DNA from 3 places in the Streptomyces sp. NBC_00096 genome. Region 2 is predicted to be linked to each of the others. Evidence: riboswitches for the same ligand, from Rfam matches in the RefSeq annotation. Region 2 holds a riboswitch; each other region holds the start of a gene.
The links. Region 2 has a riboswitch for cobalamin ahead of OG904_RS31190 (DUF4430 domain-containing protein). Riboswitches for the same ligand answer to the same signal wherever they lie in the genome.

Region 1 (4,329 bases), 5.1 Mb from region 2:
CTGAGCGCGGGCGAGGCGTTGTTCGAGGAGCTGGGGGACGCGCACGGGGCGGCGTACGCGGGCTGGCTGCTCTCCTACCTCGCCCGGATCCAGGGCCGGCTCGACGAGGCGGCCCGGCGCTGCCGGCGCATCGCGCCCGTCTTCGAGGCGGCCGGGGACCGCTACGGCCAGGCGCACGCCCTGCGCGGGACCGGTCAGGTGCTGCTCGCGCGCGGCGAGCCGGAACGCGCCCTGGAGGTGCTGCGCGAGGCCCTGGCCGTGGCGGTGCTGGGCGGCGCGGCCTGGCCCCGGATGTGCGTGCTGCGCTGGGTCGCCGACGCGCAACGGCTGCTGGGCCGGCTGGACGAGGCGGAGGCCGGCTTCGGGGAGGTGCTGGCCTTCACCCTGGGTTCCGGCGATCTGGCCGGGCAGAGCGCGGCCCGGATCGGGCTGGGCAGGATCGCCCAGGACCGCGGGGACACGGCGGGGGCCCTGCGCCACCTGCGGGAGGCCGACGCGCTGGGCCGCCGGTCGGGGCAGAGCCTGGTGCGGGCGTTGGCGGCGCCCCCGCTGGCCCGTGCGCTGCTGGCCTCGGGGGACGCGCCGGCGGCCCGGGCGGTGCTGGAGGAGACCCTGTCGAGCTGCCGCAGGATGAACGCGCGGCCACTGCTGGCGCAGCTGGAGTCGGCGCTGGCCGACGTACCGGGGTAGGGGGCGTCCCCTACCGGTGCTCGGGGTTCGGGAAGTCGAAGCGGCAGCCCGCGTCCCACAGGGAGCGCTGGTTGCCGTGCGCGGGCATCCCGCCGTTGCGCTTGAGCAGCGCGGCGAGGTGCATGAGGTTCCAGCTCATGAAGGCCGTGTTCCGGTTGGTGAAGTCGTTCTCGGGGCCGCCGGATCCGGGGTCCATGTACGAGGGTCCCGGCCCGGCCTCGCCGATCCAGCCGGCGTCGGCCTGCGGCGGGATCGCGTAGCCGAGGTGCTGGAGGCTGTAGAGGACGTTCATCGCGCAGTGCTTGACGCCGTCCTCGTTGCCGGTGATCAGGGCCCCGCCCGCGCGCCCGTAGTAGGCGTACTGGCCCTGCTCGTTCAGGATCGAGGAGCAGGCGTAGAGCCGCTCGATGACCTGCTTCATCACCGAGCTGTTGTCCCCGAGCCAGATCGGGCCGCAGAGCACGAGGATGTCGGCGTCCATGATCTGGCTGTAGAGGACCGGCCACTGGTCGCTCTCCCAGCCGTGGTCGGTCATATCGGGCCAGACACCGGTCGCGATGTCGTGGTCGACGGCCCGGATGAGCGAGGTCCGCACCCCCGCGGCCTCCATCACCGTACGGCTCCTGCCGATCAGGCCCTCGGTGTTGCTGGGCTCGGGTGATCGCTTGAGCGTGCAGTTGACGTAGACGGCGGTCAGGTCGGAGTAGTCGAACGGGTTCGCGGTATCGGTATCGGTGTCGGCAGCCACGCCACCAGCCTCGGCGCCGCCGGGCTCGGCCGCCACCGGGCCGCACCCGTCCGGGCCCGGGGCGGGTTGGTACCGGTCCGTGCGGCCGACTAGGGTCAGCGGGCCTTGGTGTTCGGGAAACCGGTGGGAAACCGGTGCGGCCCTCGCCACTGTGATCGGGAAGTCCGGCTCCACTCCTGCGGGAAGGCCACTGGGCTGCGCGGGGGTTTCCGTGCTGCCCGGGAAGGCGGGGCCGGGACGGCAGCACCCGTGAGCCAGGAGACCGGCCGGGGCGCGTTGTCCATCCACGAGGTGCTGGAGAGGTCTCCCCACTCATGCATATAGCCGAGGGGTTCCTGCCCCCTTTGCACGCGGCCGCCTGGGGCGCCGCGTCCGCTCCCTTCGTCGTCCACGGCGTCCGCTCGCTCACCCGCGAGGTGAAGGCCAACCCGGAGAGCACCCTGCTGCTGGGTGCGTCCGGCGCGTTCACCTTCGTCCTTTCCGCGCTGAAGATCCCGTCGGTGACGGGCAGTTGCTCGCACCCCACCGGCACCGGGCTCGGGGCGATCCTGTTCCGGCCGCCGGTCATGGCGGTGCTCGGCACGATCACCCTGCTCTTCCAGGCCCTGCTGCTGGCCCACGGCGGGCTCACCACCCTCGGCGCCAACGTCTTCTCGATGGCGATCGCCGGCCCCTGGGCCGGTTACGCCGTCTACCGGCTGCTGCGCCGGTTCGACCTCCCGCTGATGGTGACCGTCTTCTTCGGCGCCTTCTTCGCGGACCTGGTCACCTACTGCGTCACCAGCGTGCAGCTCGCGCTGGCCTTCCCGGACCCGGCCACCGGGTTCCCGGGCGCGCTCGCGAAGTTCGGGGCGATCTTCGCGGTCACGCAGATCCCGCTGGCCGTGAGCGAGGGCCTGCTGACCGTGCTGGTGATGCGGCTGCTGATGCAGGCCAGCAAGTCGGACCTGGTCCGGCTCGGGGTCGCGAAGCTGACGCCCGCCCGCCCCGGGGAGACCGAAGCGGAGGTGGCGGCCCGATGAGCGGGATGTCCCGGAACACGAAGATCAACGGCCTGCTGCTGCTCCTGGTGGCGGCGCTGGCTGTCCTCCCGATCGCGCTGGGGATGGGCGAGGGCAAGGAGGAGCCCTTCGCGGGCGCCGACGCGCAGGCGGAGTCGGCGATCACGGAGCTCAAGCCGGACTACGAGCCGTGGTTCTCGCCGCTGTACGAACCCCCCTCCGGGGAGGTGGAGTCCGCACTGTTCGCGTTGCAGGCCGCCCTCGGCGCGGGTGTGCTCGCCTACTACTTCGGCGTCCGCAAGGGCCGCCGCCAGGGCGCAGCCGCCGCGGCCGCGGCCGCAGCCGCTCCGTCCGCCTTCCCCGCCGCGGCCGCCGCCCCCGCCACCTCCGCCGCCTCCGCCGCGGCCCCCTCCCCTGCCGCCGCGGAGCCCTCCGCCCCGGCGCGCGCGGAGTCGTAGGCGGTGCTGCCGATCGACGTGGCGGCGCACTCCAGCCGCTGGCGCGGCCGTCACCCGCTGGAGAAGGCCCTGCTGGGTATCGGGCTGACGGTCACCGCCGTCTGCCTGCCGCCCTGGCCGGGCGGGCCGCTCGTGGCCGCCGCCACCCTCACCGTGCTGCTGGGCCCGGCGGGGGTCGCCGGGCGGCAGCTGTGGCGGGCCTTCCGGCTCCCGCTCGGCTTCTGCTTCACGGGGGCGCTGCCGCTGCTGTTCGCGGTCGGCGGCCCGGCGGGTCCGCTCGCCCTGGCCCCCGACGGCCCGCGGCACGCCGCCGAACTGCTCCTGCGGACCTCGGCGGCCTCGCTGGGGCTGCTGCTGTTCGCTTTCACCACCCCGGTCTCCGACGTGCTGCCCCGGCTGGTCCGGGCCGGGGTGCCGGCCCCGGTGGTGGACGTGGCCCTGGTCATGTACCGGATCGGCTTCCTGCTCCTCGACTCCACGGCCCAGGTCCGCCGGGCCCAGGCGGCCCGCCTGGGGCACACCGGGCGGGCGGCGGTGTGGCGGTCCCTGGCCGGGCTCGCCGCGACCTCCTTCGTACGGGCCTTCGACCGCGCGGCCAGGCTCCAGGCGGGGCTGGCCGGGCGCGGCTACGACGGCGCGCTGCGGGTGCTCGTACCGGAGGCGGCGCTGTCGTGGCGGTTCCTCGCGGCCTCGGCGGCCCTGCTGGCGGCCCTGATCACCCTGACCCTCACCCTGAAGGGGCTCTACCTGTGAACCCGTTGGCGACCCCCTTGGTGACCCCTCTGGTGGAACTGGCCGGGGCGGGCTACGCCTACGAGGACGGCCCGGCGGTCCTTTCCGGCGTCGACTTCGCCATCGCGCCGGGCCGGGCGCTGGCCCTGCTGGGCCGCAACGGCAGCGGCAAGACCACGCTGATGCGGCTGCTGAGCGGTGGCCTGCGGCCCGGCTCGGGCGCGCTGCGGCTCGATGGCACGGAGGTCTCGTACGGCCGGGCCGGGCTGACCCGGCTGCGCACCTCCGTGCAGCTGGTGGTGCAGGATCCCGACGACCAGCTGTTCGCGGCCTCCGTCGAACAGGACGTGTCCTTCGGCCCGATGAACCTGGGGCTGCCCACGATGGAGGTCCGCTCCCGGGTGGACTCGGCGCTGGCCGCCCTGGACATCACCGCGCTCCGGGACCGCCCCACCCACCTCCTGTCCTACGGCCAGCGCAAGCGCGCGGCGATCGCGGGGGCGGTGGCGATGGCGCCGCGCGTGCTGATCCTGGACGAGCCGACGGCCGGGCTCGACCCGGACGGCCAGGAGCGGCTGCTGGCCGTCCTCGCCGGGCTCCGGGCCTCCGGCACGACGGTGGTGATGGCCACGCACGACGTGGACCTGGCGGTCCGCTGGGCCGACGACGCGGCGGTCCTGACCCCGTCGGGCATCCGCTT
Region 2 (4,329 bases):
GGGGGCTGGATCTTCGCCACCGCCTGGCTCGGCCTCCTCGCCTCCGTACACTTCCGGCGGCGCCCCGCCGACCGGCCGGCGCCGGCCGGCTGACCTGTGGCAGCGCACCCCCGTCCGGCGTCAGTCGGAGGGGCGTTCCCCCTGGGCGATCTCGACTCCGCGGTGCAGCCACACGGCCCCGGCCAGGGAGGAGGCCCCCGCCCCGGCGCACAGCAGGGCCATGGCCAGCAGCGCGGGGACCACGCGCCGTACGGGTGCCCGCGTCAGCAGGGCCTTCACCCGGGCGGGGACCGGTCCGGTGACGGCGCCCGCCACCCGTACGGAACCACCGGGCCGGCGGCCGGCGCGCGTGGCGGCCAGCGCCGCGCGCCCCACGGCCCGCGCGGTCAGGGTCCGGTCCCCGGTGGCGCGGGCCGCGGACTCGTCCGCGGCGCGCTCGGCGGCGAACGACACCCGGGGGACGACGGCGGCCAGGGCCGGGTGGCACCATCCGGCGAGCTGGGCGACGGCGAGGAAGAGGTGGTGGCGCGCCGCGAGGTGGGCGCGCTCGTGGGCCAGGAGGGCTTCGCGTTCGCGCGGTTCCAGGGAGCGCAGCATGCCGGTGGTCACCACGACCCGGCCCCCGCTCCGCAGACCGCCGGGCAGGGCGTAGGCATCCGGTCGGGCGTCGTCCAGGACGCAGAGCTCCCCCGAGTGCGGGAGGCGGGCGACACCCTGGCGGGCGGTGCGCAGGTGCTTCGCCTCGGAGATCGCACGCCGGACCACGGTGACCGCGGTGACCGCGGCGAGCGCGCCGGACAGCGCGGAGACGCCCAGCGTCAGGAGCGCCGGACCGGCCCGGAGCGGCTGGACCAGGTGGACGAGGGCGGCCACGGGCGGAACCGCCAGGGCGAGCGGCAGCAGCAGGACTCCGAGGCAGGCCACGACCCCGACGGCGAGCGCCGCGGTGGCGAGGGTGATCGTCCACAGCGCGACCCCGGGCCTCACCCGGGCGGCGGTGCGCCGGGCGAGCGGCGGCAGCAGCCAGGGCAGCAGGAGCGGGACGATCAGCAGGGCGATCACCGACCGCCTTCCTCCAGCAGCCGCCTGAGCTCCGCCTCGTCGCCGGGGCCCAGCCCTTCGACGAACCGGGCCAGGACCACGCTGCGGTCACCGTCCTGGTCGAGCTCGCGGTGCATCCGGCGTGCGGTGAGGCCGTGGGCGTCTTCGACCGGGTGGTACAGGAAGCCCCGTCCGCCCGGGGTGCGGTCGATGACGCCCTTCTCCTGCAGCCGGGCGAGGAGCGTCGCCACCGTGGTCCGGGCCAGCGGCTGCGGTATCGCCGCCCGCACCTGCGCCGCCGACTGCGGTGTGCCCGCCGCCCAGAGCGCCGCCAGAACGCTGGACTCCAGCTCGCCCGCCGGCCGGCGTTCGTTCGCGCTGTCCGTCACGGAACCTTCCTCTCAGGTCGATCGTTTGCGGCGGGGTGGACCGGCTGCTGTTCCGCGGACGCCGAGCGGCTCCACTCCGACCACCATTATCGACCGGCCCGGCACCGGGGCGCCCCCGAGCGGGGTGCCGGATGCGTGGCCGGAAAGTGACCCCTGGTCACGGCGCTCCCGCGACCGTACGATTCGACTGCCCGGTCGCTCCGGGTGACAACTGAATGGCCGTTTGACCTGGGGGAAGCCGGTGCGAATCCGGCGCTGACCTGCAACCGTGTGGGGCGCGTACGTACGCGCTCCGAGTCGGGGAGCCCGGCATCCGGTTCGTACCACTCCCCCTGTCATGGTCTGCAGCGCGGAGCCCTGGGTCGCCGACTCGTCGACCGCCCGTTCCCGCTGCCCAGGGGGAGCGCGCGCTGTCGGGCGTGTCCGCGCGGCCGGGTTCGTGCTGTGGACCGGCCCGCCCGGAAGGCAGCACATGCACCCGAACCTCGTCCGCCGCGCCCTCGTCACCACGGCCGCCCTGGGGCTGGCGCTCGCCACGGCCCCTGCCGTCGCCCAGGCCAAGCCCGTCCCGCACACCAACGCCCCCGTCAAGGTCAGCCTCACGGTCCAGGGCCCGAACGGGGTGCTGTTCAAGGGCAGGATAAAGACGAAGGGGCACGAGGTGACCACCGCCACCGGCGGCACGCACAAGTGCGACGGCACCAACGGCTCGGCGAACCCGACCGCCGTCCCCACGCCCACCGCCGCACTGGACGACGCGGCCAGGAAGAAGCACTTCACCTGGGACGGCACCTGGTACGCGTCGTTCGACGACTTCTCCGTCGACACGATCAAGAAGGTCAGCGGGGGCGGCTCCGCCTACTGGAGCATCTCCGTCAACGGCGCCCCCACCCCGGTCGGCGGCTGCCAGTTCAAGCTGAACGCCGGCGACCAGGTGGCCTTCACCTGGACCTCCTTCTGACGCCTGCGGACCTCCTTCCGACTCCTGCGGGCCTGACTCCTGCGGGCCTGACTCCTGCGGGCCTGACTCCTGCGGGCCTCCCCCTGACTCCTCACCCCGGGGGCTGCTCCAGGCGGCACGCCTCAGCCGGAGTCACCGGCTCGCCCGCCCGCACGCCGTGCAGTACGTGGGCCAGTACTTCGGCGCCGCGCACGACGCGCGGTCCGGGCCGGTTGAAGTAGGCGGGCCCGTCCAGGACCCAGACCTCCCCGGCCCGTACGGCGGGCAGCTCGTCCCACCCGGGCAGGGAGGTCAGGAGCTCGCGCTCGCGCAGGGTCCGCTCGGGCGGGAATCCGCACGGCAGGAGCAGGACGACGTCGGGGCGGGCCGCCCGTACCGCCTCCCAGGTCATCGGCCCGGTGTGCTCGCCCGGTGCGGCGAGGAGCGGCTCGCCTCCGGCGCACGTGATCTGCTCGGGCACCCAGTGCCCGGCGGGCCACAGCGGGTCGAGCCACTCGATGGCCACCACCCGGGGCCGTTCCCGGCCCCGGGTCAGCCGCTCCACCTCGGCGAGCCGGCGGCGCAACTGTTCCCGCCGCCGCTCGGCCCGCTCCCGTACGCCCAGCGACTCCCCCACGGTGACCAGGCAGTCCAGTACGTCGTCGAGGGTGCGCGGCTCCAGGCTCAGCACCCGGGGGCCCGCGTCCAGTACGCGCACCGCACGGGAGACCGCCTCGTAGGACACCGCGCAGACGTCGCACAGGTCCTGGGTGAGCACGATCTCCGGGTCGAGCGCGGCGAGCGCCGCCGTGTCCAGGGTGTAGAGGGAGGAGCCGGCATGGGCGGCCCCGCCCACGGCTTCGGAGATCTCCCGGCTGCTGAGCTCCTCCACGGCGAACTCGGCCCTCGTGACGACCGGAACCGGGGCGACCGCCTCCGGTGGCCAGTCGCATTCGTGGGTGCGTCCGACCAGGTCTGCGGCGAGACCGAGGTCCGCCACGATGTCCGTGGCCGCCGGGAGCAGGGAGACGATGCGCATGCACCGACTGTAGGTGCTCCCCAAGGAGGGCGAAGTTCCCGAGCCGGGCCCGCGTTGCGCCCCTCCTGACCTGTGGCGCCAACCCGCCACCCGCACACGGGAATTCCCTGCGTGCCACATCGCCCGGGTCGGCGCCGGAGCGCGCGCCCACCACGACCTCGTACCGGGTGGGAGCGGAGACGGTTCGCCGTCGCCGTCGGCGGGCCCGGGGAGCACGGCGATCCCGCCGCGTGACCGCTCCACGGTCATCCCTTGACTGACCTCTTCGCCTCACGCATGCTGACTGAAAACTCAGTCAGGATCTATCGAAGGCGGCTTTCGCGTGACCTCGTACGAACTGCTCACCTCCTACGGCTCGCCCCTCGGCTCCCCGGCCCGCACGGAGCCGGCCGAGCGGCGGCTGCTGCGCGTCGGCCTCGTCCAGATGCGCTGGTACGCCGACGAGAACGCGCACGACGACCGGCTGCGGGAAGGCGTCGCGCTCGCCGCCGCCGAGGGGGCCACCGTCGTCTGCCTCCCCGAGCTGACCCGCAGCCCCTACTTCTGCAACTCCGACGACCCGATGGGCGACGGCGCCGCCCGTTACCTGGAGGACGTGGAGGACGGTCCCACCGTCCGCCTCGCCGCCGAACTCGCCACCGGCCTCGGCATCACCGTCCACGCCTCCCTCTACGAACGGGCGGCCGACGGCGGCCTCGGGTACAACACGGCCGTCTGCGTGGCCCCGGACGGCTCGCTGATCGCCCGGACCCGCAAGAACCACATCCCCGCCTTCCCCGGATACCGCGAGGACCTGTGCTTCCGCCCCGGCGACAGCGGCTTCCCGGTCGTCTCCCACGAGGGCGCCCGCTTCGGCTTCCCCACCTGCTGGGACGAGTGGTTCCCCGAACTGGCCCGCGCCTACGGTCTGCAGGGCGCCG
Region 3 (4,329 bases), 6.7 Mb from region 2:
CGAGGAGCAGAACCGCATGTCACCCACGCCCCTGACCAGCAGCGTCCGGGTTATCGGCGCACCGGCCGAGCGCCACGAGGAGATCCTCACGCCCGAGGCGCTGGAGTTCATAGGCCGGCTCGACGCCGCATTCGCGGACCGGCGCCTGGAGCTCCTCAAGGAGCGCCGCCGCCGGTCCGCCCACCTGATCTCCGGGTCCCCCCTGGACTTCCCCCGTGCCACCGCCGCCGTCCGCGCCGACCCCGGCTGGCGCGTGGCCCCGCCCGCCCCCGGTCTGACCGACCGCCGGGTCGAGATCACCGGCCCGCCGGAGCGCCGGATGACGGTCAACGCCCTCAACTCCGGCGCCCGGGTCTGGATGGCCGACTTCGAGGACGCCACCGCCCCGACCTGGAACAACGTCATCGGCGGCCAGCTCAACCTGCTCGACGCCATCGGGCGGCGCATCGACTTCACCACCCCTGAGGGCAAGGAGTACCGCCTCGGCGCGGACCTCGCGACCATCATGGTCCGCCCGCGCGGCTGGCACCTGACCGAGGAGCACCTGGAGATCGACGGCCGGCCCGTCGCCGCCTCGCTCGTCGACTTCGGCCTGTACTTCTTCCACTGCGCCCGGCGCCAGATCGACGCCGGGCACGGACCGTACTTCTACCTCCCCAAGCTGGAGAACCGGTACGAGGCGCGGCTGTGGAACGACGTCTTCCTGCTCGCCCAGGAACTCCTAGGGATCCCCCGCGGCAGCGTCCGCGCCACCGTCCTCATCGAGACGATCACGGCCGCCTTCGAGATGGAGGAGATCCTCTACGAGCTGCGCGAGCACAGCGCGGGACTCAACGCGGGCCGCTGGGACTACCTGTTCAGCCTGATCAAGACCTTCGGCCACCGGACCGACTTCCAGCTCCCCGACCGGGCGAAGGTCACGATGACCGCCCCGTTCATGCGGGCGTACACCGAACTCCTCGTGCGCACCTGCCACCGGCGCGGTGCCCACGCCATCGGCGGCATGGCGGCCCACGTCCCGAGCCGGGACGCCGAAGCCAACGCCGCGGCCCTCGCCAAGGTGCGCCTGGACAAGGAGTACGAGGCCGAGGCCGGCTCCGACGGTTCCTGGGTCGCCCACCCCGGGCTCGTCCCCGGCTGCCGCGAGGTCTTCGACGGAGTGCTGGGAGAGCGGCCGAACCAGCTGGCGAGGACGCGCGAGGACGTCGAGGTCACGGCCGCCGACCTGCTGTCCGTCCGCCGCATCGCCGCCCCGCCCACCCAGGAGGGCATCCGCTCCAACGTGGCCGTGGCACTGCGCTACTTCGACGCCTGGCTGCGCGGCAGCGGCGCCGTCGCACTGAACGGGCTGATGGAGGACGCCGCCACCGCCGAGATCGCCCGCGTGCAGATCTGGCAATGGCTGCGCCACGACCGGGTGGACCGGGCGACGGTCACCGACCTCCTCGACGCCGAATGCGCTGCCCTGGAGTCCGAGGACCCGCGGGCACTCGCCCTCGAAGCCAGGGAGATCTTCGTGGACACCGCACTCTCGGTCCACCTGCCCGCCTTCTTCACCCCCGAGGCCTACACCCGCCACCTCGTCCGCCGTACCGGCGCGCGGGTGACCGCGTGAGCGCCACCGCGGGCGCGTCCCGCATCCAGCGCGTCGGAGTCGTCGGCGGCGGGCAAATGGGCGCCGGCATCGCCGAGGTGTGCGCCCGCGCCGGAATCGACACCGTCGTCGCCGAGTCGGACGCGGCCGCCGCCCGCGCCGCCGGCGAACGCGTCGCCGTATCCCTGGAACGCGCCGTCCAGCGCGGCAAGCTGGACCGGATCTCCGCCGAGGACGCCCTGGCCCGGCTCGTGTTCACGGGCGACCTGGAAGACCTCGCCGACCGGCAGCTGGTCATCGAGGCCGTCACCGAGAACCCGGACGCCAAGGCGGAGGTCTTCACCGCCCTCGACAAGATCGTCGAGGACCGGGAGGCCGTCCTCGCCACGAACACCTCGGCCATCCCGATCATGCGGCTGGGCATGGCCACCGGCCGCGCGGACCGGGTGGTGGGCCTGCACTTCTTCAACCCCGTACCCGTCCTGCCGCTGGTCGAGGTCGTCTCCTCCCTGCACACCTCGGCGGACACCGTCGCCACCGTGGAGTCCTTCGCCCGCGACGCCCTGGGCAAGACCATGGTCCGCTCCCAGGACCGGGCCGGCTTCGTCGTCAACGCGCTGCTCGTCCCCTACCTCCTCTCGGCCATTCGGATGGCCGAATCCGGGTACGCCAGCGCCGCCGACGTGGACGCCGGGATGGAGCTGGGCTGCGCCCACCCCATGGGGCCGCTCAAGCTCGCCGACCTGATCGGCCTGGACACGGTCGCGGCCATCGCCGAGTCGCTCTACGAGGAGTTCAAGGAACCCCTGTTCGCCCCGCCCCCGCTGCTCCAGCGGATGGTGCAGGCGGGGCTGCTGGGCCGCAAGAGCGGCCGCGGGTTCCACATGTACGGCCGGGCCTGAGGGTCCCGGCAGGTCTCCGGGCAGAGGGTGCGCCGGAGGCGCGCAAGAGCGGTGGGGGCGCGGCGAGTGGTGTCGCCGCACCCCCGCCGTGTCCCATTTCACCGTCCGCCCACCGGACCGCTGTGTCCATTCTCGAGTCCGGCGGCCTAGGGTGGGCCCCGCAGCTGGTTCGCCCCGTCCGCCAGGCGGGATGCGTCGTAAGAGGGAACCCGGTGGAAATCCGGGACTGCCCCGCAGCGGTGAGCGGGAACGACCGCCGTCATACGCACTGGGACCGGAACCGGTCCTGGGAAGCGACGGCCAGTAGGAGCCCGCCGGGAGACCGGCAGGCGTGCCCGCGAGTCCGAAGACCTGCCCGTTGCCCGTGCGCGATCGACCGCGCACGGTTTCCCGGTGACCTCGTGGGCGGGTCGGCGTGCAATGCGGGCGGATCCTCCCGTCGCGTACCCAGACGTACGCGATCCCGGCGGTCCTCCCGTTCCGGCACCCCTTCGCACCCTCGGCCCGTCACCGGGTCCATGGAGACACGCTCGCGAAGGAGAGTTCCGTGACCACCGAGTCCACAGCCGCGCCAGTACGGGCCACCGTGTACGGCTACCCCCGCCAGGGCCAGAACCGCGAACTGAAGAAGGCCGTCGAGGGCTACTGGAAGGGCCGCGTCACCGCCGAAGCCCTCCGGAACACCGCCCGCGAACTGCGCCGCACCAACTGGCGGCAGCTCGCCGAGGCCGGCATCACCGAGGTTCCGACCGGCGACTTCTCCTACTACGACCACGTACTCGACACCACGGTCATGGTCGGCGCGGTACCCGCCCGCCACCGGGCGGCAGCCCGGGCAGGGGCCCTGGACGGGTACTTCGCGATGGCGCGCGGCACACAGGACGTGGCCCCCCTCGAAATGACCAAGTGGTTCGACACCAACTACCACTACCTCGTCCCCGAACTGGGCCCCGACACCGTCTTCACGGCCGACTCCGCCAAGCAGGTCGCCGAACTGAAGGAAGCCCTGGCCCTCGGCCACACCGCCCGGCCGGTCCTGGTCGGCCCGCTGACGTACCTGCTCCTCGCCAAGCCCGCACCGGGCGTCGCCGCCGACTTCGAGCCGCTGACCCTCCTCGACCGGCTGCTGCCGGTCTACGCCCAGGTCCTCGCGGACCTGCGCGCCGCGGGCGCCGCATGGGTCCAGCTGGACGAGCCGGCACTGGTCCAGGACCGCACCCCGGCCGAACTGAACGCCGCCGCCCGCACCTACCGGGAGCTCGGTGCCCTGACCGAGCGCCCCAAGCTGCTCGTCGCCTCGTACTTCGACCGGCTCGGGGAAGCCCTGCCCGTACTGGCGAAGGCCCCCGTGGAGGGCCTCGCCCTCGACTTCACCGGCGCGGCCGAAGCCAACCTGCGCGATCTCGCCGCGGTCGGCGGCCTCCCCGGCAAGCGACTGGTCGCCGGCGTGGTCGACGGCCGCAACATCTGGATCAACGACCACCAGAAGTCGCTGACCACCCTCGGAACGCTCCTCGGTCTCGCCGGCCGGGTCGACGTCGCGGCATCCTGCTCCCTGCTGCACGTCCCGCTCGACGCCGACGCCGAGCGCGACATCGACCCGCAGATCCGCCGCTGGCTCGCCTTCGCCCGCCAGAAGACCACCGAGATCACCACGCTGGCCCGGGGACTGGCCGGGGGCACCGGCTCGATCACCGCCGAACTCGCCGCCAACCGGGCCGACCTGGCCTCCCGCGCCACCTCCGCCATCACCCACGACCCCGCAGTCCGGGCCCGTACCGGGACGATCACCGACGCGGACGGGCGCCGCGCCCAGCCCTACGCCGAGCGCGC

Region 1: another riboswitch for cobalamin. It lies ahead of OG904_RS07570 (energy-coupling factor ABC transporter permease); the one in region 2 lies ahead of OG904_RS31190 (DUF4430 domain-containing protein).
Region 3: another riboswitch for cobalamin. It lies ahead of metE (5-methyltetrahydropteroyltriglutamate--homocysteine S-methyltransferase); the one in region 2 lies ahead of OG904_RS31190 (DUF4430 domain-containing protein).

The regions. Positions count from the first base shown of each region.
Region 1 is NZ_CP108221.1:1,822,287-1,826,615, forward strand. It holds gene OG904_RS07560 (AfsR/SARP family transcriptional regulator) at 1-690, shown strand, start outside; gene OG904_RS07565 (flavodoxin family protein) at 701-1,438, opposite strand; cobalamin riboswitch at 1,528-1,724, shown strand; gene OG904_RS07570 (energy-coupling factor ABC transporter permease) at 1,753-2,460, shown strand; gene OG904_RS07575 (energy-coupling factor ABC transporter substrate-binding protein) at 2,466-2,897, shown strand; gene cbiQ (cobalt ECF transporter T component CbiQ) at 2,901-3,650, shown strand; gene OG904_RS07585 (ATP-binding cassette domain-containing protein) at 3,647-4,329, shown strand, end outside.
Region 2 is NZ_CP108221.1:6,969,434-6,973,762, reverse strand. It holds gene OG904_RS31205 (phosphatase PAP2 family protein) at 1-93, shown strand, start outside; gene OG904_RS31200 (M56 family metallopeptidase) at 121-1,062, opposite strand; gene OG904_RS31195 (BlaI/MecI/CopY family transcriptional regulator) at 1,059-1,430, opposite strand; cobalamin riboswitch at 1,610-1,759, shown strand; gene OG904_RS31190 (DUF4430 domain-containing protein) at 1,903-2,391, shown strand; gene OG904_RS31185 (cobalamin-binding protein) at 2,483-3,409, opposite strand; gene OG904_RS31180 (nitrilase-related carbon-nitrogen hydrolase) at 3,732-4,329, shown strand, end outside.
Region 3 is NZ_CP108221.1:259,114-263,442, reverse strand. It holds gene aceB (malate synthase A) at 17-1,615, shown strand; gene OG904_RS01210 (3-hydroxybutyryl-CoA dehydrogenase) at 1,612-2,496, shown strand; cobalamin riboswitch at 2,645-2,870, shown strand; gene metE (5-methyltetrahydropteroyltriglutamate--homocysteine S-methyltransferase) at 3,044-4,329, shown strand, end outside.